2 regions of the Dechloromonas sp. A34 genome follow, and region 1 is predicted to be linked to the other one. Evidence: riboswitches for the same ligand, from Rfam matches in the RefSeq annotation. Region 1 holds a riboswitch; the other holds the start of a gene.
The links. A riboswitch is a leader RNA that binds a small molecule or an ion and turns the genes downstream of it on or off. The one in region 1 is predicted to bind glycine.
Positions count from the first base shown of each region.

Region 1 (14,386 bases):
TACCGGCTACTGGCTGACCCGTGGCTTCTCGGCGCTGACCCACGCCAGCGAGCGGATCGGCCAGGGCGATTACGCGGTTCGGGTGGCGCTCCACGGCGACGATGAAATCACGGCCGTCGGCCGCAGCTTCAATGCCATGGCGGCCGGCGTCGAGGAGCGGATTGGACAGCTCGCCGAGAGCGAACAGCGTTTCCGCGCCATCGCCGACTATACCTATGGCTGGGAGAGCTGGTTCGGTGCGGATGGTCACTTGCGCTGGGTAAATCCGGCGGTCGAGCGGATGACCGGCTACGCCGTACGCGATTGCATGGCGATGGCGGATTTCCCGTTGCCACTGGTGCATCCCGCCGACCGCGACCTGCTGCGCCGCCACCAGGAACAGGCGCTGGCCGGGCGGACCGGACAGGATCTCGAGTTCCGGGTGCTGACCCGCGACGGCCGCAGCTTGTGGGTAGCGATGGCCTGGCAGCCGATCTTCGGCAACCAGGGCGAGAGCCTCGGTTATCGGGCGAGTATCCGCGACATCTCGCTGCAACACAGTGCCAACGAAGAACTGCTTTACGCAGCGGCGCACGATGCGCTGACCGGACTGAACAATCGCCGCGCCTTCGAAGACGAGCTGGCCCGCGAACTGGCCGCCTTCGGCTCGGCCAGCGGGCCGCTGATTGTTTTTTACATCGACCTCGACCAGTTCAAGGTGATCAACGACAGCTGTGGTCACTCGGCTGGTGACGCCTTCCTGCAGCATCTGGCACGCCTCATGGAGGCGCGCTTCTCGTTCGGCTTCCTGGCCCGCCTGGGCGGCGACGAATTCGGCATGATCCTGGCCGGCATCGAGCTCGATGAAGCCGAGCGCCGTGCCCAGCACATCATCGACGACATCCGGACCCTGCCTTTTGTCTGGGAAGGGCGTTCCTTCCGGATCGGCGCCAGTATCGGCATCGCCGTCGCCTCGCCGCAGATCGCCAGTGGCACCGACCTGCTGATCGCCGCCGATACCGCCTGTTACGCCGCCAAGGAGCGCGGCCGCAATCGTGCCCAGGTCTTCATCCCGGACGATCAGTACTTCCGCGAGCGCAAGGCGGATTTCCTCTCGTTGACGCAAATTTCGGACGCCCTGGCGCGCAACCGGCTGCTGCTTTACGGTCAGCGTATCGTGCCGCTGCACGACGGCGTCGAGCCTTATGCCGAAGTGCTGGTTCGCATGCATGGCGACGATGGCAGCATCATCCCGCCCGGCCGCTTCATTCCGGCCGCCGAGCGCTACGGCATGATGCCGCTGATCGATCGCTGGGTGATCGACGCCACCTGTGCCCGGATCGCCGCCTGGCAGGCCGAGGGGCTGAGCGCGCCGCGCCTGCACATCAACCTTTCCGGCCTGACGCTCGCCGATCCCGGTCTCGAGGAATATATCGAGTTCGTCTTCCGCGAGTATGGCATCCAGCCGCAGCGGGTCGGCTTCGAGATCACCGAAAGCTGCGCCATCGCCCAGCTCGACATGGCGCTCGGCTTCATCGAGTTCTGCCGAGAGATCGGCTGCGAACTGGCGCTTGACGATTTCGGCAGCGGCCTGTCGAGCTTCGCTTACCTGAAGCGTTTCAAGGTGCACTCGTTGAAAATCGACGGCATGTTCGTCAAGAATGCCGATAACGACGGCGACGACCGGGCGGTGATCGAAACCATCGTTCGTCTGGCCCAGCACAAGAAGCTGCATACGGTGGCCGAATTCGTCGGTAGCCAGGCCGTGCTCGATACTGTGCGCGCCCTGGGGCGGACTACGGCCAGGGCTTCCATCTGCACGTGCCGGAGCCCCTGGATAACCTGGTGCGTCTGGCGATTGACAAGCAATCCTCCGGCTTACGATAATCCAGGCATCTGCGGGAGAGAGAGTCCTGGATTTCCGGACTCCGCCGAAGGCGCAAACTCCCATAATCGCTCAGGCATGCTGAACCGCAGAAATGATTCGCCGGCTGGAGAGAAGTTGCCTTGGCAACTCACCGAAGGGGCAGGCTCGTAACGGGCTGAAACTCTCAGGTAAAAGGACAGGGGGAGAGGCGTCGCAGAAGCACTCGATTCGAGTCTTCTGATCTTTGACGGAGTCCTCCCGATGTTAGAAAGTCTCGCCCTCGTTTTTCAGCCCCTCGCCACTAAGCAATTCGACCTGCTGCTGGTCGTCTATCTTGTCGCCATCGCCGCCGAAGCCATGTCCGGTGCGCTGGCGGCAGGACGTCGCAACATGGACATCTTCGGGGTGGCCGTGATTGCATTCGTTACCGCTCTTGGCGGTGGAACGATCCGCGATGTGGTCCTCGGCAACTTCCCGATCGGCTGGACGCAACATCCCGAATACGTCTATCTCGTGATCCTGGCAGGTTTGGCGACTACCTTGCTGGCCAGGTTCATGCACCACATGAAAGGCCTCTTCCTGATGCTGGATGCGATGGGCCTGGTTGCCTTCTCGCTGATCGGCTGCAATGTCGCCCTGCAACTGGATTACCCGGTGGTCGTCGTCATCATGGCCGGCATGCTGACCGGGATCTGCGGCGGCATCCTGCGCGACGTGTTGTGCAACCAGGTGCCGGTGGTTTTCTGCCGCGAGCTTTATGCCAGCGTCTCGCTCTTCGTTTGCGCACTTTTTCTTGCATTGCGGTCATTCGGCATCGATGCCGACCTCAATACGCTGGTCTGTTTCATCGTCGGCTTCGGATTTCGCATGCTGGCGCTGCGGTTTGGTTGGAAGCTTCCAACTTTTTCCTACCAGCAGCGATGGGATTAGTGCCAGTGATTTGACCTCCTGTAACCGTCCGGTCATCCGGGCGTCACGAACCCTTCATTGGCGGCCGCTATCCTGCGGTCATGCCCAAGGTCAGATCAGTTTTTCTCTCCGACATCCACCTCGGCACGCGGGCGTGCCAGGCGGATCGCCTGCTCGATTTCCTGCGTGAATACCCGGCCGAACAGACCTATCTGATCGGCGACATCATCGATTTCTGGGCGATGAGCCGCAGCATCCACTGGTCGCCGGCCCAGAACACGGTGGTTCAGAAGCTGCTGCGCCGGGCCCGTCACGGTGATCGCGTCGTCTTCATCCCCGGTAACCATGACGAGGCGCTGCGCGACTATTGCGGCATCGTTTTCGGCGATGTCGAGGTAGTCGACGAACTGATTCACGAAACGGCCGACGGCCGGCGCTTCCTGCTCATTCATGGCGACGTTTTCGATCAGGTGACGCGCCACCACCGCTGGGTGGCGGTGCTCGGCGACAAGGCCTACGACCTGCTGGTCCGCCTCAATCTGCTGCTCTCTTGGGGGCGGCGCAAGCTCGGGCTGTCCGGCTACTGGTCGCTGGCCGGCTACGCCAAGCGCAAGGTCAAGACGGCGCTGAATTTCATCTTCGATTTCGAGGATTCGGCCATTCACCATGCCCGCGAGCGCGGCCTGGATGGCGTCATCTGCGGCCACATCCACTGGGCCACGATCCGCGAGATCGATGGCCTGAGCTACGTCAATTGCGGCGACTGGGTAGATTCCTGCACCGCCATCGTCGAACACTTCGACGGCCGTCTCGAACTGGTCGCCTGGGGCATGCGCAGCATGGTTCCGGCGCTGTCGGCGCCGGTCGTATTACATGCCGAGGTCTGAATGCGTGTCCTGATGGTATCCGATGTCTATTTCCCCAGGGTCAATGGCGTCTCGACCTCGATCGAGACCTTCCGGCGGACGCTGGCCGGGCACGGCATCGAGGTCCGCCTGGTCGTCCCGCGCTATGGCGACGAGCCCGAGGAGGCCGGGGTCGTGCGCGTCGCCGGGCGACCGGTGCCCGGCGACCGCGAGGATCGCCTGGTAGGCTGGCGTGCCATGCATCGCGCCGTGCTCGAAGCGGCGCGAGACTGCGATCTGATCCACATCCAGACGCCCTTCATCGCCCACTATGCCGGGCTCAAGGCGGCGCGCCGCCTCGGCCTGCCGGTGGTGGCGACCTACCACACGCTGTTCGAGGAGTATCTCCAGCACTACGCACCCCTGCTGCCCACCGGGTGGCTCAAGGAGCAGGCGCGGGCCTTCTCGCGTCGCCAGTGCAATGCCCTCGACAGCGTGATCGTGCCGTCGACGGCGATGCGCCAGCGCCTCGATGCCTATGGCGTGAGCGTGCCGCTGCACGTCCTGCCGACCGGCATTCCGACCAGCCGTTTTGCCGGTGGCAACGGCCCAGCCTTCCGTTATCGCCACGGCATCCTGTCGACCCGGCCGGTGGCGCTGTTCGTCGGCCGCGTGGCGCACGAGAAGAACATCGGTTTCCTGCTCGAGGCCTTGACCCATGCCCGCCAGGCCCGGCCCGACCTGCTCTTCGTGGTCGCCGGCGAAGGTCCGGCGATGGCCGATCTGGCCGCCCAGGTCAAGGCGCTCGGGCTGCGCGATGCCGTCCAGTTCATCGGCTACCTCGACCGCAGCAGCGAACTGCCCGACTGTTACGCGGCGGCCGACGTCTTCATTTTCGCCTCGCGCACCGAGACCCAGGGCCTGGTGCTGCTCGAAGCGATGGCGGCCGGCCTGCCGGTGATCGCGCTGTCCGAAATGGGGACGACCGACATCCTGGCGCCGGCGCGCGGGGCAATTTCGCCGCCGGCCGAGGTGCGGGCCTTCGGCGCGGCGCTTGCCGACTTTCTGAATCGGCCCACGGCCTGGCGGCACTTGCGGCGGGAAGCCGCGGCCTATGCCGGGGAATGGTCGGATGGCGCAATGGCGGCTCGCCTGGCCGGGCTCTATCGCAAGCTGGCGGGCCGGGAAAATGTTGCGCCAGTTCCAACAGTCGCCGCGGCGTGATTAAAATGCGGCATGACCGAACGCCTCGAACCGACCTGTAGCCATTGCCGTTACTTCCAGATGCAGGACGCTCAGAACGGCACCTGCCACCGCTTTCCGCCGGTTTTTGCCGGCGAAAGCTCGCCGCGGGAAACGCATCATTGGCGTTTTCCCGCCGTCAGCCCATTCGCGTGGTGCGGCGAATTCCAGCCCCTACCGCAACGCTAGAACAGTTTTGGCGAGATCAGCCGCAGTCCGATCGAAAACCAGTGCTGGTCGGCGATCTGGCCGATCTGGCTGCCATAGGTGGTGTCGACCTGCAGGTGACCGGGCAGTACCCAGTAGCGCAGACCCATCTGGAACAGGGCACTGCCCTTGTCCTGGCCGAAGCTCTCGGCAATCACATAGAGCCGGTCGGTGGTCTGCAACTCGCCGCCGACGCCCCAGGTCAGCCGGCCTTGCCGGGTCTCGCGCTCGTGCACGTGGCCGAGGTTGGTATGGACGACCAGCCGGTCATCGGCCACAGAGAAGCTGAGCGGAATGTAAAAATAGGGTGATCCCGACTGGCCGCTGCCGGGTTGGGTGGCGTAGCCGGCGGCCAGGCCGACGCCCCAGCCGTTGGTTTCAAGCGGCTTGAACAGCGTCTTGCCCTGGACGACCAGGGCGCCGCTCTCCTGATTGCCGTTGGCGTAAGCCAGGGCGCCGCCCAGCGTTATTTCGAAATTGCCGCCCGGATTGCAGGCCGGCAAGGCCCAATATTCGCGCTGGTAGTCATGGAGGTGCAGCCAGGACTCGACCTGGCAGGCACCGGCATCGGTCAGCCGGGCATCGTCGGTGGTCATCGGGCGGGCCGCCTGGGCTGAGGGGGTCAGCATCCCGAGCAGGGCGAACAGCAGGGCGGTGGGATGAATTTTCATGGGCGCGCAATACTAGTCGGCAATTCTGACAATTGGGTGACATCGGCTGTCATCAAAGCTTAGCGCAGGCTGATTACCGTGAGCACTTTCACGGAGATCGCATGCACGAACCCTCGCCGCCCGAACTCGGCCTCGACCCGGCCCATGAGTCGCCCTTCAAGGGCAAGACCGGCCTGCGCCGGGTCTGGAATGCCTTCAACTACTCGATCGCCGGCCTGCAGGCTGCCTATCTCTGCGAGGATGCCTTTCGCCAGGAGGTCCGCCTCGCCGCCCTGCTGATCCCGGCCGCCCTGCTGTTGCCGGTGCCCTGGCTGGGGCGCGGCCTGATGATCGCCAGCGTGCTGCTGGTGCTGGTCGTCGAACTGCTCAACTCGGCCATCGAAGCGGTGGTCGACCGGGTCAGCCTGGAAAACCATCGCCTGGCCAAACGCGCCAAGGATATCGGCAGCGCCGCAGTCCTCGTCTCGCTGCTGATCGTGTTCGTCGTCTGGGGTGGCGTCCTGCTGGAGACTTTCTGATGTCGCTCGCTATCGCCTTCGTCACCGAAACCTTTCCGCCCGAGGTCAATGGCGTGGCAATGACGGTCGGCCGGCTGGTCGGCGGCATGCGCGAACGCGGCCACCGAGTCAGTGTCGTCCGCCCCCGTCAGGGCGAGGCCGATGTCGGCAGCGCGCACGAGTTTCCGGTCCCCGGCCTGCCGCTGCCCGGCTATCCGGGCCTGCGCTTCGGCCTGCCGGCCGGTCGCCAGCTGGTGCGGCGCTGGCGCTTGCAGCGCCCCGATCTAGTCCATGTCGTGACCGAAGGGCCGCTCGGCTGGTCGGCGGTCAGTGCCGCCCGCCAGCTTGGCATTCCGGTGACTTCCGGCTTCCATACCAATTTCGACCGCTACAGCGTGCATTACGGACTGGGCTGGCTGCGCTCGGCGGTCGCCACCTACCTGCGCACCCTGCACCGGCGGACGCGGGCGACCCTGGTGCCGACCGCGGCGCTGGCTGCCGACCTGGCCGGCGCCGGGCTGAGCGGGGTGCGGGTGGTCGGGCGCGGCGTCGATACCGGCCTCTTCGACCCGGCCCGTCGCTCGCCGCAACTGCGCGCCGCGTGGGGCGTACCCGAGGGTGGCTTGGCCTGCCTCTATGTCGGCCGCCTGGCGCCGGAAAAAAACCTGGCGTTGGTCGAGAAAAGTTTTGCCGCGATCCGCAGCGTTTGTCCGGCCGCCCGCATGATCTGGGTCGGCGACGGCCCGGCCGCCATCCGGCTGCGCGCGGCGCATTCCGATCACCATTTCGCTGGGGTGCGGCTGGCTGACGATCTGGCGGCGCATTACGCCAGCGCCGACCTCTTTCTCTTTCCCAGCCTCAGCGAAACCTATGGCAATGTGGTTGCCGAAGCCATGGCCAGCGGCCTGCCGGTGCTTGCCTACCGCAGCGCGGCGGCGGCCGAACTGATCTGCGACGGGGCCAATGGCCAACTGGTGGCCCCCGGCGACGAAGCCAGCTATCTCATGGCCGCCTGCGAGCTGGCGGCCGGTGGGCGGGGGCGGCTGCCCGAACTGGCCATGGCGGCCCGCGAGGCTATGCTGCCGCGCAACTGGGCACTGGTTGTCGAACGCTTCGAGACGGTCGCCCGCGAGGCGATCCTGGCCTGACTCAGCCTCTGTTTGCCCAGCGGCCGAGCACCGCGACGATCGCCTCGCGCGAGAAGGGCTTGGCCAGATAGTCGTCCATGCCGGCGGCCAGGCATTGCTCGCGGTCGCCCTGCATGGCGTTGGCGGTAATCGCGATTACCGGCAGGCGGGCGACTGCGGCGCCCGCCTCGCCGGCGCGCAGGCGGCGGGTGGCCTCGAAGCCGTCCATCACCGGCATTTGGCAATCCATCAGCACCATCTCGAAGGGCGCGGCGAGCAGCTGCTTGAGCGCCTCCTCGCCATTGACGGCAATGCTCACCTGGCAGCCCATTTTTTTCAGGATCGCCGCTGCTACCTGCTGGTTCACCCGATTGTCCTCGACCAGCAGGATGCGCAGGCCGGGCGGGATTGCACCGTCGGCGTCCACCGACGGCGGCGTTTCCGGCACCGGGCTGCGGACGGTGGCGAACGGAATCTGGAAGCGGAAGACGCTGCCGCTACCCGGGCTGGACTCGACCGTGATCCGGCCGCCCATCAGTTCGACCAGGCGCTTGCAGATCGAGAGGCCGAGGCCGGTGCCGCCGAACTGGCGGGTGGTTGAGGCATCGCCCTGGAAGAAGGGCGAGAAGAGGTTGGCGACGACGGCCGGCTCCATGCCGATGCCGGTATCGCGGATCGTGAAGCTGACCTGGACCCGGTCGGCGCTGGGTTTGCTGGTGATCTCGATATGGACGCTGCCGGCATGGGTGAACTTCAGGGCATTGCCGACCAGGTTAAGCAGGATCTGGCGCAGCCGGCCGGGATCGCCGAGCAGATGAGCTGGCAGATCGGGGGCGCAGGCGCTGGTCAGCGCGATGTCCTTGAGGTCGGCCTGGTGCCTGAGCAGGACGATGATTTCGGCGAGCAGGGCGGCCGGCGAAAAGACGATGGACTCGAGTTCGAGGCGGCCGGCCTCGACCTTGGAGAAGTCGAGAATGTCGTTGATCAGGCTGAGCAGGCCATCGGCGCTGTGGCGGATGGTGCTGGCGAAATCCCGCTGTTCGGCGCTCAGGGGGCTGCCGAGCAGCAGATCGGTCATGCCGATCACACCGTTCATCGGGGTCCGGATTTCGTGGCTCATGTTGGCCAGGAAGCTGCTCTTCGCCTGGCTTGCCGCCTCGGCAGCCCGCCGCGCCTCGTCGAGCTGCTCGAGGGCATGCATGCGCTCGAGGAAGGCCCCGGCCCAGCGCGCCAGCATGCGGACGAATTCGAGGTCGGAGGGGTCGAAGTCGTGATCGCGACCGGTGGTCGAGGAAAAGTTGATGGTCCCGAAGACCTCTCCGTTCACGTGGATTGGCGCCCCCAGGTAGGCCGCCAGATTGAATTCGCGGAAGCAGGGATGGAGCTGGAATTCGGAGGTCGCAGCATTGGGGATGGCAAGCAGTTCGCCCAGCTCGAGGGTGGTACTGCAATAGGTGATGCCCAGTTCGATTCGTTCATGATCGACCAGGGTTTGCGCCGGCGATACCTGGACCTCGATCTCGTAAGAGCCGGCCGTCCGGTCGATATGGCTGACGATGCCGTATTCGAGATGGAGGTGGTCGACGGCGACCTGTAAGGCGGCGCGCAGGGTCTCGCGCGGTTCGAGCGCGGTCAGCGCGACAATATCGTTGAGAGCGCGCAGGGCGGCCAGTTGGCGATGCAGCTGGATGGCCTGCAGGCGCTGTTCAGTGATGTCGAGTTTGACCGCAACATAGTGGGTGATCTGGCCGTTGTTTTCGCGGATCGGGGCGATGATGGCGCGTTCGTGATAGCTCGAGCCATCCTTGCGCAGGTTGAAGAACTCGCCTTCCCAGATCCCGCCGGCGGTCAGCGTTTGCCACATCGCGGCATAGGTTTCCTTGGGCGTCAGCCCGGACTGCAGGAAGCGCGGGTTCTGGCCGATCACTTCCTCCGGGGCGTAGCCCGTGGTGCGGAAAAATTGCGGATTGACGTATTCGATGGCCGGTTCGAGATTGGTGATCACGATGCTTGTCGGGCTTTGCTCGACGGCCTGCGACAGGCGGCGGATCAGACTGTCGCGGCGACGTTCCGCGGAAACGTCCTCGAACACCCCGACATAATTGATCAGCTTGCCCTTGCTGTCGCGGACGACGGAAATGGTCAGCCATTCCTCGATCAGGCTCGAATCCTTGCGCCGATTGACGATTTCGCCGCGCCAGAGGTCGTTGGCCTCGAGCTCGCGCCACATCGCCTTGTAAAAATCGGCATCGTGCAGGCCGGAGGCGAACAGGTTGGGATTCCGTCCAATCAACTCGGCGCTGCGGTAGCCAGTGACTTCTTCCAGGCGTGGATTGACCGCCACCACGCGACGTTCGGCATCGGTGATGATGACGCCGTTGGTGCTGTGTTCGAAGACCCGCGCCGCGAGTTGCCGTTCTTTCTGCATCTGCGCCTCGGCGCGCAGTCCGTTGCGGACGCGGGCGATCAGCAGGCTGCTCAGCAGCAACAGGACAAACAGGGCGAGGCCGACGGTGCTCAGGGTCTGGCGGGTCTCGGCCTGCCATTTGGCGAGCGCCTTGTCGCGGTCGACATGGACCATGACGAAGAGCGGGTAGCTGCGCGAGGTACGGAAAGCCGTCAGCATCGGACGCTGGCGCTCGTGGTCGTCGGCGATGCTGCCGATTTCCTCGTCCTGCACGGTCCGTAGCTGGGCGCTGTCGATATGCCGGGTGCCTGGGGCCAGATCGTCGCGCGACGAGAGCACGATCCGCCCGTCGTAGCTGATGACCTCGACCAGGGTCAGGTCCGGGTCGATGTGGCGGGCGAAATGATTCAGGAAATAGTCCGGGTTGAGGCTGGCCAGCAGCTTCAGGCGCTGACCATTGACGGCTTGTTCGCGGACGACCGGGACGAAGCTGGCGGCGTCGGGAGGAATGGCCTGCTCCGCCGTCGACGGCTGGCCGTCTGCAATGTCGTGGCCCGACCAGGCTGGGCCGAGGCGCAGGAAATTGCCGGCCGAGAGTCCTTCCGGTCGGGGCTGGAATTCGTCGGTCACGATGGTCTTGCCGAGATTGGCCGGATTGGAGCTGGCGAACAGGCGCCCGTCGTGGTCGGCGACCGACAGCGAGCGCAGGAAGAACAGGCGGCGCTGGACCTGCTCCAGCTGGCTGGTGGCCTGTTCCGGAGTGACCGGCGCGCTTTGTCCGTGAGGCAGGAAATCGATCGCCTCCGGCAGGCTCTGCAGGGTCAGGTTGGTCAGGTTCAGCGTCTGGGTCAGTTGGTCCTCGAAGACGCGGGCCTGCGCTTCAGCTTCCTGCAGATGACGGGCCAGGGTTTCCTGGCGCAGGCTGTAGATGTTCGAGAGGGTGCCGGCGACGACTGAGACGACGAGCAGGATCTGCAGGCCGATCAGCAGTTTGGTGAAGCCCCGGGCCGGACGATTCGCCACCGGCTGGCGCTCAGTCGAGGACGGCAATGGTCAGCAGGCCGTGGCGCTCGGCGGCGGCTTTCAGCTCGCCGTTGCGCTTGACCCCGGCGACGAACTGCTCGACGCGGGCATGCCAGCGATCGTCACCGGGGCGCATGGCATAGGCGTAGGGAGTGATGTGGTAGGTGGCGTCGGGCTTGACCAGGCGGGCCCAGTCGGTGGTCTTCAGCATCCGCTGGCTGTAGGGGAAGTCGGTCATGAAGACGTCGGCGCGGCCGGATTCGACTTCCTGCTCGCGGGCATGCGGCGTGTCGAGCACGCGCAGGGTGCCAGCTTTCAGCTTTCCCTTCATCACCGGCTCATGCAAGGTGCCCTTGGCGACCGCGACCACTGTCCCGGCCTTGTCGATGTCGCTCCATGTCCTGATGCGCCGGCTGCTCTTGGTGGTGATGGCGTAGATGTCGCTGGCCAGATGGGGCTTGGTGAAACGCAGCTTTTCCTGTCGTTGTGGCGTGATGCCGATGGCGAACATGGCGATGTCGCAGCGGTCTTCGCTGACATCGGCGATCAGCCGGGCAAACGAGCTGTCGACAAATTCGACGCGGGCGCCGAGGTCGCGGCCGAGGGCCCTGGCCATGTCGATGTCGATGCCGGAGAGTTGCTGGGTCTTCGGGTCGCGATAGCTGATGCCGAAATAGTCGGGCCAGATGCAGACGCGCACGGCCTGGCTGGCGGCGATATGATCGAGAACACTTTCTTCGCCGCTGGCTGCCAGCGGAATGGCGAGGAGCGACAGGGCGAGCAGTGTCAGGCGCGGCATGGTATCCCTTAGGACTTCGGCGATAATTTTTGGCCGCGAGTGTAACAAACCCCGCCGCGAAGCACACGCTTTCGGCGGCGGGGCGGGGGCTAATGGCGCTGGATCAGTTCGATCTTGTAGCCGTCGGGGTCTTCGACGAAGGCGATGATCGTGTTGCCATGCTTCATGGGTCCGGCTTCGCGCACCACCTTGCCTCCGCGCTGACGGATTTCGGCACAGGCCGCCGCCGCATCCGGCACTGCCAGTGCGATATGGCCGTAGCCGTTGCCGAGATCGTAGCTGGCGGTATCCCAGTTGTGGGTCAGTTCGAGCACGGCGCCTTCGCTTTCCGGGCCGTAGCCGACGAAGGCCAGCGTGAAGCGGCCATCCGGGTAATCCTGGCGGCGCAGCAACTGCATGCCGAGGACTTCGCTGTAGAAGGCGATGGAGCGGTCGAGGTTGCCGACCCGGATCATGGTGTGCAGGATGCGCATGCTGTTTTCCTTGGCGTTATTTGAGTTGGGGAATCTGCCGGCCGTGGTGGCGCAGTTCCAGGCGTCGCGCCCGCCATTCCGGGCAGAGTTGTTCCACGACAGACCAGAAGCGTGGGCTGTGGTTCATTTCCTTGAGGTGGGCCAGTTCGTGGGCAACGACGTAGTCGATGACTGGCAGCGGCATGTGGATCAGCCGCCAGTTCAGCGAAATGCCGCCATGGTGGCTGCAACTGCCCCAGCGCGTGCGGGCGGCCGACAGGCGCAAGGGCGGGGCGACGACGCCGAGGCGTGGCGCGTAATGGGCGAGCCGTTCGGCGAACAGGGCGCGGGCTTTCTCGCGCAGGGCTTTTTCCAGCAATTGATTGGCGTCGGTGGTCGCCGAGGGCCAGAGGTGCAGCCGGTCGCCGGCGAACTGCCAGCGGGCGCGGCCGAGCGGAGTGACGGTTATGGTCAGCGCCTGGCCGAGCAGCGGGACCGTGCAGCCGTCGCTGACTTCAAGTCGGGCCGGAGCTGGGCGCTCCTGCCAGGCGGCCAGCTTGTCGAGCACCCACTGGCCGTGCTGGCGGATCAGGCTTTCGATGTCGCCGTGGCGGGCGCGCAGCGGAGCTCCGACGCGCAGTCCGCGATGATCGATCGCCAGACCGATGGTGCGGCGCTGGCTGCGTCGCAACTGGTAGGCGATCTCGCGGCCGGCGAGGGCGATGCGGTGGCTGGCTTCAGGTGGCGTTGAGCTGGGCATCCGAATAGCGGTGCGGCGAAATGCGGTGCATCTCGCCTTCGATCCATTCCTCGGCGCGGCGATTGACCTCGGCTTCGGAAAAACCGGTGGCGTCGAAGGCGGGGCCGATGCTGACGGTGATGGTGCCGGGTTTCTTCAAGAAGGCCTGGCGCGGCCAGAGTTCGCCGGCGTTATGGGCGATCGGCACGACCTTGCATCCGACGTGGGTCGCCAGGTAGGCGCCGCCTGGCTTGTAGCGCTTCTTCTGGCCGACCGGCACGCGCGTGCCTTCCGGGAAGATGATGACGTAGAAGCCTTGCTGCAGGCGCTCGCGGCCCTGGGTGACGACCTGGTCGAGGGCATCCTTGCCGGCGGCGCGGTCGATCGAGATCATCTTCATCGCAGCCAGCCCCCAGCCGATCAGCGGTACACGCAGCAGTTCCTTTTTCAGCACGAAAACGCAGTAGGCGCCGTTCGGCACATAGTCCTGCAAGGTCATCGTTTCCCAGGCCGACTGGTGCTTGGCGAGAATGACACAAGGTTCTTTCGGCATGTTTTCCTGGCCGATCACCCGGGGGCGGATGCCGAGCAGAATCTCGACGCCGGCCTGGATGCCGAGGCGCCACAGCTTGCCGGCGCGATAGCCCCAGAGGCCGCGCAGGAGCAGGGCGGCGACGACGACCAGCGGCGCGGTGAGGACGGACCAGGCGAGCGCCCAGGCCATGAACAGCGTCGAGCGAATGTGAGTCATGCCTTGCCCTTTGTGAGTATCCAGTCGACGGCCTGGGCAAGATCGGCAAATTCCCGGGTGCCCTCGGGCAGATTGCCTTCTTTTTTAGTCTTCTCGCCCTTGCCGGTCAGCACCAGAATGGGCTTGCAGCCGACGGCGGCGCCGGCCTGCAAGTCGCGCAACGAGTCGCCGATGGCCGGCACGCCAACCAGGTCGATATTCAGGGTTTGCGAAATCCGCTTGAACATGCCGGGTTTGGGCTTGCGGCATTCGCAGGCCGAATCCGCCGCATGCGGGCAATAGAAGATGGCGTCGATCCGGGCGCCAACCGCGAACAAGGCCTTGTGCATCTTTTCGTGGATATGGTTCAGCGTATCCATGTCGAACAGGCCGCGTCCGACGCCGGACTGGTTGGTCGCCACGACCACGCGATAGCCGGCCTGGTTGAGGCGTGCGATCGCTTCCAGGCTGCCGGGAATCGGCTTCCATTCGGCCGGGCTCTTGATGAACTGGGCGGAATCGAAGTTGATCACGCCGTCGCGGTCGAGGATGACGAGTTTCATGCCGAGAGCTTCGAGAGATCGGCGACGCGGTTCATCGCCGCATGCAGGTGGGCGAGCAGGCCGAGGCGGTTGGCGCGCAGGGCTGGATCGTCGGCATTGACCATGACGCCGTCGAAGAAGGCATCGACCGGGGCGCGCAGCGCGGCCAGGGCCTGCAGCGATTCCGTGTAGTCGCCGGTTACGAAGGCGGCGTCGGCCAGCGGTACGACATCGACCAGCGCGGCATGCAGCGCGACTTCGGCGGTTTCCTTAAGCAGGGCATGTTCGACATTGGCTTCGACGCTGCCTTCGACCTTCTTCAGAATGTTGCCGACTCGCTTGTTGGCGGC
Region 1 is NZ_CP102486.1:1,216,660-1,231,045, forward strand. It holds partial or broken gene NQE15_RS24025 (EAL domain-containing protein) at 1-1,711, shown strand, start outside; glycine riboswitch at 1,869-1,963, shown strand; gene NQE15_RS06110 (trimeric intracellular cation channel family protein) at 2,108-2,776, shown strand; gene NQE15_RS06115 (UDP-2,3-diacylglucosamine diphosphatase) at 2,857-3,642, shown strand; gene NQE15_RS06120 (glycosyltransferase) at 3,643-4,824, shown strand; gene NQE15_RS06125 (hypothetical protein) at 4,837-5,031, shown strand; gene NQE15_RS06130 (hypothetical protein) at 5,028-5,720, opposite strand; gene NQE15_RS06135 (diacylglycerol kinase) at 5,822-6,238, shown strand; gene NQE15_RS06140 (glycosyltransferase family 4 protein) at 6,238-7,365, shown strand; gene NQE15_RS06145 (PAS domain S-box protein) at 7,367-10,774, opposite strand; gene NQE15_RS06150 (substrate-binding periplasmic protein) at 10,785-11,573, opposite strand; gene gloA (lactoylglutathione lyase) at 11,663-12,046, opposite strand; gene NQE15_RS06160 (M48 family metallopeptidase) at 12,063-12,785, opposite strand; gene NQE15_RS06165 (lysophospholipid acyltransferase family protein) at 12,763-13,515, opposite strand; gene gmhB (D-glycero-beta-D-manno-heptose 1,7-bisphosphate 7-phosphatase) at 13,512-14,057, opposite strand; gene glyS (glycine--tRNA ligase subunit beta) at 14,054-14,386, opposite strand, start outside.

Region 2 (14,386 bases), 1.2 Mb from region 1:
ACAGCAACAGGCCCGAGGTATTGAAATCCAGGCGGCCGACCGCGATCCAGCGCCCACCGCGGATACGCGGCAAGGCATTGAACACCGAAGGACGCCCCTCCGGATCGTCACGCGAAACAATCTCGCCTTCCGGCTTGTGATACATGACGATGCGCGGCGTCTTGGTTGTCGTAAAGCGCAAATTGACCAGGCGACCACCGATCTTGACCTTGTCGGTCGGCACCACGCTCTGACCAAGCTGAGCGGTCACACCATTAACGCTGATCCGGCCGGCGGCAATCCATTCCTCCATTTCGCGGCGCGAACCAATGCCGGCCTGCGCCAGCACTTTCTGCAGGTGTTCCGGCTTGGATTCGAGTATCAGCTTGCCGTTGCGCCCCACCGTGCCGCGATTGGCCCTCCCCGACGCCGGCCCCATCCGCTGGCGCTTCGGCTTGGCCGGCGCTTCTACCGCCGGCGCAGCATCTGTATTGCGACGCCCACCCCGCTGGCGCGGCGCTTCATCTTGATCGACGGCAGCCACCACAACACGATTATCAAAGGCGCCATCGCTATTTTTCGGCGACTGGCGGAAGGGACTTCGTTTAGTTTTCATTAGTTCAGCTCCAGTGTCTGGCTGATTTGTTCAAGCGGCGGCAGTTCGCTGACAGCGCGCAAACCCAGATCATCGAGAAATTGTTTCGTCGTGGCAAACAGGGCCGGTCGGCCCGGCGTATCGCGATGGCCGACGACGTCGATCCAGCCTCGCTCTTCAAGCGTTTTAATCACATTGGCGTTGACCGCTACGCCGCGGATTTCTTCGATATCGCCGCGCGTCACCGGCTGGCGATAGGCGATGATGGCCAAGGTTTCCAGCATGGCCCGCGAGTAGCGGGGCGGCTTTTCCGGGTTCAATCGTTCGAGGTAAGGCAAAAACTCGGCCCGTGTCCTGAAGCGCCAGCCAGAGGCGAGCTGGATCAGTTCGACCGGCCGCTCGGCCCACTCTTCACGCAACTCGTCGAGTAGCTTGCGCACGATGTCGACCGACAGATCCTCATCGAACATCTTGCGCAGTTCGAGCGGCGTCATCGGCTCACGGGCAGCAAGCAGCGCCGCTTCAAGCACTCTCTTGACCAGGCTCGGTTCCACCTTGATGCACTCTCACGTAAATCGGCGCAAAGGCCTCGGTTTGGGTAAATTCGACCAGCTTCTCGCGGGCCAGCTCGAGCATGGCCAGGAAATGCACGACCAGGCCGGGCGCGCCCATCGCCGGGTCGAACATCGTTTCAAATTGCACGAAGCCGCCGCGCTCCTGCAACAGACGCAAAATGATGCCCATGTGCTCGCGCACCGACAACTCTTCGCGCCCGATCTTGTGGTGCTTGTTCAACCGGGCTTGGCGAACCACCGCCATCCAGGCCTCCTTGAGATCGTCGACCGAGACTTCTGGCAAGCGCACGTAGAGCGACTTCTCGACCAGCGTCTCGACCCAGAAAAACTCCCGCTCAGCCTGCGGCATTTCGTTGAGCTTCTGGCCGCCGATTTTCATCTGCTCGTATTCCATCAGCCGGCGCACCAGTTCAGCCCGCGGATCTTCTGCTTCGTCGCCCTCACCTACTTTGTGCCGCGGCAACAGCATGCGCGACTTGATCTCGATCAGCATCGCCGCCATCACCAGATAGTCGGCGGCCAGTTCGAGGTTGGTGGCCCGCATGCTCTCGATGTAATTGAGGTACTGCCGGGTCAGCGGCGCCATCGGGATATCGAGGATATCGACATTGGCCTTGCGGATCAGATAGAGCAACAGGTCGAGTGGCCCCTCGAAGGCATCGAGCATGATCGCCAGAGCATCGGGCGGGATATAGAGATCCTGCGGCAGATGCGCCAGCGGCTCGCCATAAATGCGGGCGACCGGCTCGAAAAGTACCGCCTGGGGCGCATCAACCGCTGTATTCATACTCAGGAAGCCGCGCCGCGGCCCTTACCCTTGTAGTGCAGATGCAAATTGCGGAAATAGATGATCAGCCCGAGCCCCTGGCCGAAGATGAACACCGGATCGTTACGATGAATGGCGTACACGGTCAGCACCACGCCACCGAGGATGCTGAAATACCAGAAAGCCACCGGTACGACGACGCGCTTTTCCTTTTCACTTGACCACCACTGGACAAGGAAACGCATCATGAACAGCCCCTGGCCGCCAAAACCGATAGCGATCCAGATCAAGGCCTCCCAGTCGTATCCGAACATCAATGGTATTCCAGCCCCATCGCCTCGCGCACGTCGCGCATGGTTTCGCGGGCTAGTTCGCGGGCCTTTTCGCAACCGTCGGCGATGATGTTCTTGACCAGCGTCGGATCGTCCAGATAAACCTGTGCCCGTTCGCGCATCGGCGCCTGCTCGCGCAGGATGCCGTCAATGACCGGCTGCTTGCATTCGATGCAGCCGATGCCGGCGGTACGACAACCCTGCTGCACCCATTCCTTGCAAGCGTCGTTGGAATAGACCTGATGCAGTTGCCAGACCGGGCACTTGGTCGGCTCACCCGGATCGTGGCGGCGGACGCGGGCCGGGTCGGTCGGCATGCTCTTGACCTTCTTGGCCACCGACTCCTCGGATTCGCGCAGGGTGATCGTGTTGTGATAGGACTTGGACATCTTCTGGCCGTCCAGTCCCGGCATCTTGGATTCCTCGGTCAACAGGTAGCCAGGCTCGACCAGGATCATCTTGCCGGTACCTTCGAGGTAACCGAACAGGCGCTCGCGATCGACGGCAGAAAGATGCTGGATTTCATTGAGAATGGCCTTGGCCTGCTCGACCGCCTCCTTGTCGCCATCCTGCTGGAAGCGAACGCGCAACTCTTCGTAGAGACGCGCCTTCTTGCTGCCCAGTTTCTTGACGGCTTCACGCGCCTTGTCCTCGAAACCCGGTTCGCGGCCGTACATGTGATTGAAGCGGCGAGCCAGTTCGCGGGTGAATTCGACGTGCGGAATCTGGTCTTCGCCGACCGGCACCTTGTCGGCACGGTAGATCAGGATGTCGGCGCTCATCAGCAGCGGGTAGCCAAGGAAGCCGTAGGTCGTCAGGTCCTTGCCGGCCAGCTTTTCCTGCTGGTCCTTGTAGGTCGGCACGCGCTCCAGCCATCCGAGCGGCGTCATCATTGACATCAGCAAATGCAGTTCGGCGTGCTCCGGCACCTTGGACTGGATGAACAGTGTCGCTTGGTTCGGATCGACGCCGGCCGCCAGCCAGTCGATGATCATGTCCCAGGTGGCTTGCTCGATACCCTGCGGATTGTCGTAGTGCGTCGTCAACGCATGCCAGTCGGCGACGAAGAACAGGCAGGGATATTCATGCTGGAGTCTGACCCAGTTCTTGAGAACCCCGTGGTAATGGCCGAGATGGAGGGCGCCCGTGGGGCGCATGCCGGAAAGAACACGTTCTGCGTACATAGTCGATCAATAAAGTCCAAAAATGGCTTCGATGGCCCGCGCCGAAAGAATGACCAGCGGGTTCATGATGGTGCTGAGAATACCGGTGAACAGCAGGAGCAACAAAATCGGAAAGCCCCACGGTTCGATTTTCGCGAACTTCCAGGCCAATCGATGCGGCAGAAGGCTGACCGCAATCCGGCCACCATCGAGCGGCGGCAGCGGCAACAGGTTGAGCACCATCAAGACGCAATTGACGACGATGCCGATCTTGCTCATCTCGGAAAGCGGGACGGTGAATATATTGGACGGCAACAGCCAGGCCAGCTTAAGCATGGCGGCCCAGCAGAAGGCCATGAACAGGTTGGCCCCTGGCCCCGCCAAAGCAACCCAGAACATGTCCTTCTTCGGATTGCGCAGGCGCGTGAAATCTACCGGCACCGGCTTGGCATAGCCGAACAGGAAGGTCCCGCCGGAGAAGAGCAGGATCGCCGCCGGAATGATGATGGTGCCGACCAGATCGATGTGGCGTACCGGATTGAGGCTGATGCGCCCCATTTGCCAGGCGGTCGGATCGCCAAAATAGCGGGCCGCATAACCATGCGCCGCTTCGTGCAGGGTGATCGCGAAAATCACTGGCAAGGCGGCAACGGCGATGGTCTGGATCAGGCTCTCAATCATCTCGGGTCAGTCCAGTCCGAAGGGTGCCAGCGAGCCGCGTCCAGCCCGGATCAATTCAGGCACCGAACCGGTCAGGTCGATGACTGTGGTCGGCTCGGTGCCGCATTGGCCGGCATCGAGGATCAGATCGAGCTGATCGTCCAGGCGGTCCTGAATTTCCCAGCCCTCGGTTAGCGGCAATTCGTCGCCCGGCAGTTGCAGCGTCGTGGTCAGCAGCGGCTCGTTCAATTCCTGAAGCAGCGCCAGCGCCACCGGGTGCGCCGGGACGCGCAGGCCGATGGTCTTGCGCTTGGGATGCAGCACCCGGCGCGGCAATTCCTTGGTGCCTTCGAGGATAAAGGTGTAGCTGCCCGGCGTCGTCGCCTTGAGCAGGCGGTACTGGGCATTGTCGACACGGGCAAAATGGGCGATTTCCGAGAGATCGCGAACCATCAGCGTCAGGTGATGGCGCTCATCCATCTGGCGGATCAGGCGAACACGATCAAGCGCGTCCTTGTCGCCGAGACGGCAACCCAGGGCGTAGCAGGAGTCGGTCGGCAAGGCGACCAGACCACCATCGCGGATGAACTCAGCCGCCTGAGCGAGCAGGCGTGGTTGGGGCGACTCGGGATGAATATTGACGACACGGGCCATAAATTAACGGATCAGACGCCAGACCGGTTTGAGGTCTTCCGGCAGTTGCGGCAACTTGCCGAGGTCGACGTAGCTTTCTTCCGGCCCGTGAAAATCCGAGCCGCGCGAGGCATGGAAGGCATAGTGCCTGGCCAGTCGGGCGAAATGCATCACGTGGTCGGGCGAATGGCTGCCGCAAGTAACCTCGATACCCTGCCCGCCCAGATCCTTGAAATCGTCGAGAAACTTGCGCATGTCGCCACCCGACATCTTGTATCGACCGGGATGGGCGACCACGGCAACACCGCCGGCTCCGGTAATCCAGCCAATCGCCTCGGCCAGCGTCGCCCAACGGTGATCGACATAACCCGGCTTGCCCGGGGTCAGGTAATGCTGAAACACGCCGGACACATCGCGGGCAATGCCGATCGACACCAGATAGCGGGCGAAATGGGCGCGGGAAATCAGGCTCGGGTTAGTGACGAAACACAGCGCCCCTTCATAAACCCCGGGAATGCCAATGGCGGCCAGCGCATCGCCCATGCGCTTGGCACGCTCGACACGGCCGATGCGGAGTTCATCGAGGCCGCCGGACAGGGCCGGGTCGGCCACATCGAAGCCGAGACCAACGATATGAATTGGCACGCCTTTCCATTCGATGGAAATCTCGACCCCATTGACGAAACCCATGCCGACCTCGTCGGCCGTGGCCCTGGCAATGGCCTGGCCGCCCAGATCGTCGTGGTCGGTCAGCGCCCAGAGGTCGACGCCATTGGCCGCCGCCCGGCGCGCCACCACTTCGGGGGAAGCAAGCCGTCGGAAACGATCGAATGACAGTGGAAATCGAAATTAGTAGGGGTCACAAATGGCAAATGCAAGGCAAATGGGGAGTTTATCACGAAGGCCGCCGCCGCCCGGGTTCCCTTGTGCAGTGCAGCAGGTTGCCAGCGAACTGGCATCCCGATATAGTGCCTCCCGTTCTGTGGGAGAGCGCAGATTAAGTCTGCCGCCGAAGGCGCAATTTCACCCGAAAACGCTCAGGTAAAAGGACCGCAGAACTGGAGCGCAAGTTCCAAAACTCTGGAGAGCGGCGTAGACAGCGTCCACCGATGGGGCAAATCTCTCAGGTATCGAGGACAGAGGGGTGAAACGCAAGATGCGATCTTACGTTTCACCCCTTTTTCGTTTCTAGAACTGGCGCAAACAAGCGCCTGCAAAGGACTGATATGCTGAAGAAAACGGTTTTGAATGCCGCCCACCGCGCACTGAGTGCCCGGATGGTCGATTTCGGCGGTTGGGACATGCCGGTCAATTACGGTTCGCAGATAGAGGAACACCATGCCGTGCGCAAGGACTGTGGCATGTTCGACGTCTCCCACATGTGCCCGGTTGACGTCATCGGCGCCGACTGCCGCCCCTTTCTGTCCCGCCTGGTCGCCAACGATGTCGCCAAGCTCAAGGTCTCCGGCAAGGCGCTGTACTCCGCCATGCTCAACGAGGCCGGCGGCGTCATCGACGACCTGATCATCTATTTCCTGACCGACACCCGTTTCCGCATCGTCATCAATGCCGGCACCGCCGACAAGGATTTGGCCTGGATGCAGGCCAAGGCCGCCGAGTGGAAGCTCGACGTCACCATCACCCAGCGCCGCAATGGCGACAACGCGCTTGGCATCATCGCCGTCCAGGGCCCGAATGCCCGCGCCAAGGTGTGGTCGGTGCTGCCCCAGGCCAAGGCGGCCATTGTTGACCTCAAGCCCTTCTTTGCCGCCGAAGTAGACCAGTACTTCATTGCCAGCACCGGCTACACCGGTGAGGACGGCTACGAAATCATGCTCCCGGCCGGCGAAGCCGAAGCTATGTGGAATACCCTGCACCAGTCCGGCGTCGCCCCCTGTGGCCTCGGCGCCCGCGACACGCTGCGCCTCGAAGCCGGCATGAATCTCTATGGCCAGGACATGGACGAAACGGTTTCCCCGCTCGACGCAGGGCTGGCGTGGACCGTGTCGCTGAATACCGAGCGCGACTTCGTCGGCAAGGCCGCCCTGGTCGCCAACGGCCAGCAGAAAGCTTTCCTCGGCCTGATCCTGCTCGACAAGGGCGTGCTGCGCGGCCACCAGAAGGTCGTCACCGCCAAGGGCGAAGGCGAAATCACCTCTGGCAGCTTTTCGCCGACCCTGCAGCAATCCATCGCCCTTGCCCGCCTGCCGCTCGGCGTGGCCATCGGCGACGAAGTCGAAGTCGATATCCGCGGCAAGCTGCTCAAGGCCAAGGTCACCAAACCCGTATTCGCCCGCAACGGCAAGGCAGTCATCTAATTCACCCCCATTCAGGAGAAAACCATGTCCAACGTTCCCGCCAACCTCAAGTACACCGCCTCCCACGAATGGATGCTGCTCAACGCTGACGGCACCGTCACCGTCGGCATCACCGACCACGCCCAGGAAGCCCTCGGCGACCTCGTTTTCGTCGAGCTGCCGGAAGTCGGCGCCCATTTCGATGCCGAGAAGGAAATCGCCGTCGTCGAATCGGTCAAGGCCGCCGCCGACGTCTACGCCCCGGTTTCGGGCACCGTCAGCGAAGTCAACCAGGCCGCCGCCGACGCGCCGGAATCGGTCAATCAGGATGCCTACGCCGCCTGGCTGTTCAAGATGACCCCGGACAACGTCGCCGACCTCGACAAGATGCTCGACGCCGCCGCCTACCAGGCCGCCGCCGACGAGCACTAAGAGGACTCTCCATGCCGCTCAATCAACCGCTCTCCGCCCTGGAGCAGCGTGACGAGTTCATCGCCCGTCACATAGGCCCCTGCCCGACCGAAATGGCCGCCATGCTGGCCGCCATCGGCGCCGACAGCCTGGAACAGCTGATCGACCAGACCGTTCCCGCCGCCATCCGCCTGCCCGCCGACCTGGCGCTGCCGGCCCCGCGCCGCGAACACGAAGCGCTGGCCGACCTCAAGGCCATCGCCAGCAAGAACGTGGTCAACAAGTCCTGCATCGGCATGGGCTATTACGACACGCTGACGCCCAAGGTCATCCTGCGCAATGTCATGGAAAACCCGGGCTGGTACACCGCCTACACGCCCTATCAGGCGGAAATCGCCCAGGGTCGCCTGGAAGCGCTGCTCAACTTCCAGCAAATGGTCACCGACCTGACCGGCCTCGAAATCGCCAACGCCTCGCTGCTCGATGAAGCCACCGCCGCTGCCGAAGCGATGACCATGGCGCGCCGTGTCTCGAAGTCCAAATCCAACCGTTTCCTGATCGATAGCGCCTGCTTCCCGCAGACCATCGACGTGGTCAAGACCCGCGCCGGCTACTTCGGCTTCGAAGTGGTCATCGCGCCGGCCGACAGCCTCAAGGACGACGAATTCTTCGGCGCCCTGCTCCAGTATCCGAACGACAACGGCGAAGTCCGCGACCTGACCGGGACCATCGCCAGTCTCAAGGCCCGCGGCGCCACGGTCGCCGTCGCCAGCGACCTGATGGCGCTGGTGCTCCTGAAATCGCCGGGCGCCATGGGCGCCGACATCGCCCTCGGTTCCAGCCAGCGCTTCGGCATTCCGATGGGCTTCGGCGGCCCGCACGCCGCCTTCTTCGCCACCCGCACCGCCCATGTCCGCTCGATGCCGGGCCGCATTATCGGCGTCTCGAAAGACGCCCGCGGCAACACCGCCTACCGCATGACGCTGCAGACGCGCGAACAGCACATCCGCCGCGAAAAAGCCAATTCCAACATCTGCACCTCGCAGGTGCTGTTGGCCAACATGGCCGGCATGTATGCCGTCTATCACGGCCCGCAGGGCCTGAAGACCATCGCCGGCCGCATTCACCGGCTGACCGCGATCCTCGCCGAAGGCCTGAAGCGGGCCGGCGTTACGGTGCTGACCAAGCAGTTCTTCGACACCGTGCATTTCGACCTCGGCGCCCGCGCCGAAGCGGTCTACAACGACGCGCTGGCCGCCGGCTACAACCTGCGTCGCGTTTCGGCCGGAGTACTCGGCGCCGCCTTCGACGAAACGACCAGCCGCAATGATGTGACCGTGCTGTTCAAGCTGATCGCCCAGGTCACGCTCGACATGGAGTCCATCGACGCCCAGGTCGCCGCCGCCGACCCGGCCCTGCCGGCCGCCCTGTTCCGCAGCGACGCCATCCTGCAGCACCCGGTATTCAACACGCACCACACCGAACACGAGATGCTGCGCTACCTGAAGTCGCTGCAGAACAAGGATCTGGCACTCGACCATTCGATGATTTCGCTCGGTTCCTGCACCATGAAGCTGAACGCGACCAGCGAGATGATCCCGGTCACCTGGCCGGAATTCGGCGGCCTGCATCCCTTCGCCCCGCGCGACCAGGCAGTTGGCTATCACGAGATGATCGCCGGCTTGACCGAGTGGCTGAAGACCGTCACCGGTTTCGACGCCATCTGCATGCAGCCGAACTCCGGCGCCCAGGGCGAGTACGCCGGCCTGGTGGCGATCGACCGCTACCATGCCAGCCGCGGCGAAGAACACCGCAATGTCTGCCTGATCCCGAAGTCGGCCCATGGCACCAACCCGGCCTCCGCCCAGATGGCCAACATGAAGGTCGTCGTCGTCGATTGCGATACCAGCGGCAACGTCGATGTCGCCGATCTGCGGGCCAAGGCCGAGGAACACGCCAACGACCTGTCCTGTCTGATGATCACCTACCCGTCCACGCATGGCGTGTTCGAGGAAGCGGTCAAGGACATCTGCGCCATCGTGCACCAATATGGCGGCCAGGTTTACATGGACGGCGCCAACCTCAATGCCCAGGTCGGCCTGACCTCGCCCGGCTTCATCGGCGCCGACGTCAGCCACATGAACCTGCACAAGACCTTCGCCATCCCGCATGGCGGCGGCGGACCGGGCATGGGCCCGATCGGTCTCAAGGCCCATCTCGCCCCCTTCATGTCCAACCATGTCGTGGCCCCGATCGACGGCCCGCATGGCGGCCAGGGTGCGGTTTCCGCCGCCCCCTTCGGCTCGGCTTCGATCCTGACCATTTCCTGGATGTACCTCGCCATGCTCGGCGGTGCCGGCGTCAAGAAGGCGACCCAGGTCGCCATCCTGAATGCCAACTACGTCGCCAGGAAGCTGAACGACCACTACCCAGTGCTCTATTTCGGCAAGAATGGCCGCGTCGCCCACGAGTGCATTCTCGACATCCGCCCGCTCAAGGCGGCGACCGGGATCAGCGAAACCGACATCGCCAAGCGCCTGATGGACTACGGTTTCCACGCGCCGACAGTGTCCTTCCCGGTGGCTGGCACGATCATGGTCGAGCCGACGGAATCTGAATCGAAGGCCGAGTTGGACCGCTTCATCGCCGCTCTGATCGCCATTCGTGAGGAAATCCGCCAGATCGAGAACGGCGTCTGGACTGCCGACAACAATCCGCTGAAGAATGCCCCGCATTCCCAAGCGGATGTCATCGACGGCGAGTGGAAGCATCCCTACAGCCGCCAGCAGGCGGTCTTCCCGCTGCCCTGGGTGGCGGCCAACAAGTTCTGGCCGAGCGTCAATCGCATCGACGATGTGTACGGCGACCGCAACCTGAACTGTGCCTGCCCGCCTATGGAAGCGTACGCCGACTGATGACCGTCGATCTCTCTGCCATCGCCAAGTGGCCCAACGTCCCCGCCTGTTACGACTGGTTGTTGCTCGATCGGCGGGGCGACTGGCGACTGCAGGGAGAGCGCGTCACGCACAGCGGCCTGATTGCCTTCATCAACCGGCAGTACGGGTGTGACGAATCAGGCTGCTGGTTTCTGCAAAACGGCCCGCAACGGGTTTTCGTCAGTCTCGCCTACACGCCCTGGGTCTTCCGGCGCGACGGCGAGCAATTCGTCAGTCATACCGGCCAGCCGGCGGGACAGCCGCAGGCCATCTTCCTCGATGATGAAGGCAGCATCCTGCTCGAAACCGGGCTCGGCATCGGCCTGCTCGACGACCGCGACCTCCCCGCCTTTCTCGGCGAATGCCTCGACGCGCGCCATCTGCCCGCCGACGAACAGGCCCTGCTCGACCTGATGCACGGTACGACCAGCGCCATTACCTGGCACGGCATCCCACTGCAGCCGATGGCGGCGGCCGACGTCGCCCGGCGCTACCGCTTCAACCCGCAGCCGAAGCCCTGAGCCGGCTCAGCCCGCCACAGCGGGCAGGATTTCAGCAATTAGATCCGAGATCAAATCCGCGGTGACGCCCTGGCTGTCGCGGTCCGGGTTGTATTCGACGATTTCCAGCGCGCGCAGGCCGGGCAGAGCCGACAGACGCCGCACGGCGGCCAGCACATCGCCATCCCACAAGCCTTCCGGCTCGGGGCTGCCGACGCCCGGCGCCAGTCCGGGATCGATGGCGTCGAGATCGAGCGTCACCCCGAAGCCGTTCGGCGCACCGCCTACGATGGCCACTGCTTCGTCGAGACAAGCGGCAAAGCCCCGCCCCAGAATCTCGTCGCTATCGATGATCCGCACGCCCATCTGCTGTAGGAACTCGATCTCTTCCGGCTCGTAGCTACGCGGCCCCAGTACCACCGTGTGGGGCGCACTGACCTGTAGCCCCACCAAGCCGATATTGAGCAGCCGCTTGTCGCCCCGCCCCAGCAGGCAGGCCATCGGCATGCCGTGAATCGCGCCGGAGTAGCTCGTTTCCGGGGTATGGCTGTCGAGGTGGGCATCGATCCAGAGCAGGCCAACCGGCGCCCCGGCCACCCGCGCCACGCCGCTCCAGGTGCCGATGGCGACGGAATGATCGCCACCGATCACCAGCGGAAACTCGCCGGCCCGCAAGGCCAGGTCCACCTCGTCCGCCAATTGTCGACAAAGGCCAGCGATCCGCCCGGCCGCGGACATCCCCGGCCCCTCGGGGGCAAACAGGGTGCGGCCCCAATCGACTTGCGGATGGTGTTCCAACTCATGCCAGGCCTGTGAGCGATGGTAGGCCACCGGTCCGTCCGCACAGGCCCGATCCTGGGCACCGATTCCACTGGCGGCACCGATGATCCGGATTCGCTTGGTCATTGCATCACCTCCTCTCAGCCGACACTGCCGCCCTGCCTGGGCGGCAGCGCTCAGTCGAGATCGTTGGCCTGGCGCCAGGCGGCAATCTCGGGAAAACATTCGGCAAGATTGCCCATCAGCGCCCCGTCGACCTGCAACAGCAGCTTGCGCTGGGCCGCCTTGAGCTGCTGCGGGAAGACCGGCTGCAATTCGACGACCAGATCGCCGGGCGGGTTCTTGCCACGCCCCGGGTAGCCCTTGCCGACCAGACGCAGTTCGCTGCGCTCTGGGCGGCCTGCCGCCAACCGATGCGATAAGACACCGCCCAGGGTCGGCAGTTCGATCTCGCCACCGGCCAACATCTGCAGGGCACTCACCGGCATACTGAAATACAAATCCCGTCCGCGCAGTTCAAACAGCGGATGCGAACGGATCACGATGGTCAGATAGAGATCGCCAGCCGGCAATTCGTCATTGCCGGGTTCGCCTTGCCCCGCCAGGCGCAACTCGTCTCCCGCCAGCATGCCCGGAGGCACCCTGATTTCAAGACTGACGTTGGCCGTCTCGCGCCCACTGCCTGAACAATCCGGACAAATCCGTTCGCTGAAAAAGCCGCGCCCGGCACAATCCGGACAGGGAACCAGGACGCGTCTGGCGTCGTGGACCCGCCCGCTGCCATGACAGGCCTGACAAAAACGTGTCCGGGACATCCCGTATTCACCCGAACCGTCGCAGGTCGGGCAGGCCTTGCCACGGGTATAGACGATGGTCTTGCTACAGCCGGCAGCCGCCTCTTCCAAGCCTATTTCCAGATTCAGGCGAATATCGGCGGCCTTGGCGACCTCCTCCGCAGCCTCGGATTCGGCTTCAGTCTCGGCTTCACTCTCGGTATCGCCGGCTTCGTCCGCTGGCTCGACCACCATCAGATAGTCGTACGCTCCGCGGATCGCCTTGAAACGCTCGGTCGCCCCGGGATCGGTATTGCGGTCCGGATGCCAGCGCATTGCCAGGCGACGATAGGCCCGCTTGATATCAGCTGGAGAAGCCCCCTGCGGTATGCCGAGAATTGCGTAGGAATCCATTTTCAAACCGACAAAATAAAAACCCGCGTCGAGCGCGGGATTTTTTGTTTCTTTGGAGAACCCAAAGTACACCAATAAATCAGGCCTTATCGTCGATCACACCTGAATCGCCAACGGACGAATTATAGGGCATCTCGATGGTGCGGCAGTGCGTATGGGTGGATCCTCTGCCTGCTCAGCGCAGGAAGACGCCTGGTGGCTGAATCACGACAGAAGGGGGTTGCAGGAAGACAGTAGGGGGCGGCGGCAAGTAAACTGCCGGCCCCGATATCCTGACGCGATCTTCGCGGCAAACCTGCCGCTCGCGATAGCGGCCGCCACGGCCATACCAGCCCTCGACGCGGCAAGGCGACTCCCGATAACCGCCCCGATAATGATGATCGTGGTGGTGGTGATCACGATAGTGCCGACGGCCATGTCGTTCATGGTCGTCGCGGTCGGCAAATGCCGGCAGCGAAATGGCGATGGCGAAAGCAGACAAAAGCAGCTTCAGGGAACAACGCTTCATTCAAAACACCTCTGGTTCAACAGTTCGGAGTGACTTCATTTATGGCTTAGGGCTTCCTGTTCGGCCCAGAACATCGTGACTTCATCGGCTGAAATTCGCCCACGCCGAAGACCAGACTCCAGCACCTTTTGCGCATCACCCCGTCGCCCGTAGATGACATAGATTTCCGCCTCGGTCAGCGGATCGATCTCGTCGTGGTCTTTCAGCACGGAGGGAGGCTGATCTTTGGAAAAGTCCGACAGTTGCAGGCCCAGATAGGCATTGTCGGCGGCAACCGGATTTCTCCACGAACGCCTCAGCTTGAGAATTTGTAGCCAGGCAGCCAGGTTTAGGCCGACCAGGATGACGATTGATAAAGCGGATAGGGCAGTGAAATTCATGGTCATGTAGGTCTCGCCGGGAGATTCAACTCGTCACTACTCAGCAAGCGACGTGCCACAACCTAAGCAACTGATTTTAATATGGTTTTACAAACCCATTCCCGGAAAGCAGCGGCCCGCTGTCGCCATATGCCGACACTTCTACCCAAGCAATTGGCAAGTACCTGTTTTCACGCGATTCATGCCGTCTCCAGGTCACGACAAACCGACTGGCAACGGCCATGCACCCGCACGCCGGCGCTAGCTCTTTGTCCAGGGTGACCTAAGATGAGTTTGTACGGCCTACGCAAGTGGCAATCGCGAAGCAGTTACCGCTTGTATTTTCGGCGTTTAAATAGCGGGGATGTAGCCATGCTCAATCCATCAGCAAGCACCCAGTTGTATCGGACTTCAGCGTTACCGCAGGCTGAGCAATCCCGGGGCACGACCCGCTCCGGAAGCGAACGGGTTAACGCCTCGGATAACAGGAGCAATGCCCGCGATGAATTGAATGTGCAGATTCTGCAAGCCTCGGCAGAGGTCTCGCTGAAGGCCGGTGACCAGTCGCAGACATTGCTGTTTCGCAGCGCCATCGAGCGGATCAATGAACTGCTGAGCCCGACACTCGGCCCGGATGCGATTCAGGCAAAGATGGGCGATGACAACTCACCCGAGGCTACCGCCGAGCGCATTGTGTCGTTATCG
Region 2 is NZ_CP102486.1:2,392,201-2,406,586, reverse strand. It holds gene rluB (23S rRNA pseudouridine(2605) synthase RluB) at 1-595, opposite strand, end outside; gene scpB (SMC-Scp complex subunit ScpB) at 595-1,068, opposite strand; gene NQE15_RS12060 (segregation and condensation protein A) at 1,097-1,936, opposite strand; gene NQE15_RS12055 (lipid-A-disaccharide synthase N-terminal domain-containing protein) at 1,939-2,229, opposite strand; gene NQE15_RS12050 (tryptophan--tRNA ligase) at 2,229-3,431, opposite strand; gene NQE15_RS12045 (site-2 protease family protein) at 3,438-4,088, opposite strand; gene NQE15_RS12040 (L-threonylcarbamoyladenylate synthase) at 4,098-4,724, opposite strand; gene NQE15_RS12035 (PHP domain-containing protein) at 4,728-5,501, opposite strand; glycine riboswitch at 5,677-5,766, shown strand; glycine riboswitch at 5,774-5,853, shown strand; gene gcvT (glycine cleavage system aminomethyltransferase GcvT) at 5,930-7,021, shown strand; gene gcvH (glycine cleavage system protein GcvH) at 7,046-7,432, shown strand; gene gcvP (aminomethyl-transferring glycine dehydrogenase) at 7,444-10,326, shown strand; gene NQE15_RS12015 (DUF2946 family protein) at 10,326-10,868, shown strand; gene NQE15_RS12010 (arginase) at 10,875-11,753, opposite strand; gene NQE15_RS12005 (J domain-containing protein) at 11,804-12,814, opposite strand; gene NQE15_RS12000 (hypothetical protein) at 12,990-13,322, opposite strand; gene NQE15_RS11995 (hypothetical protein) at 13,358-13,708, opposite strand; gene NQE15_RS11990 (DUF5610 domain-containing protein) at 14,054-14,386, shown strand, end outside.
Region 2: linked by a shared signal. The riboswitch ahead of gcvT (glycine cleavage system aminomethyltransferase GcvT) and the one ahead of NQE15_RS06110 (trimeric intracellular cation channel family protein) in region 1 are both predicted to bind glycine.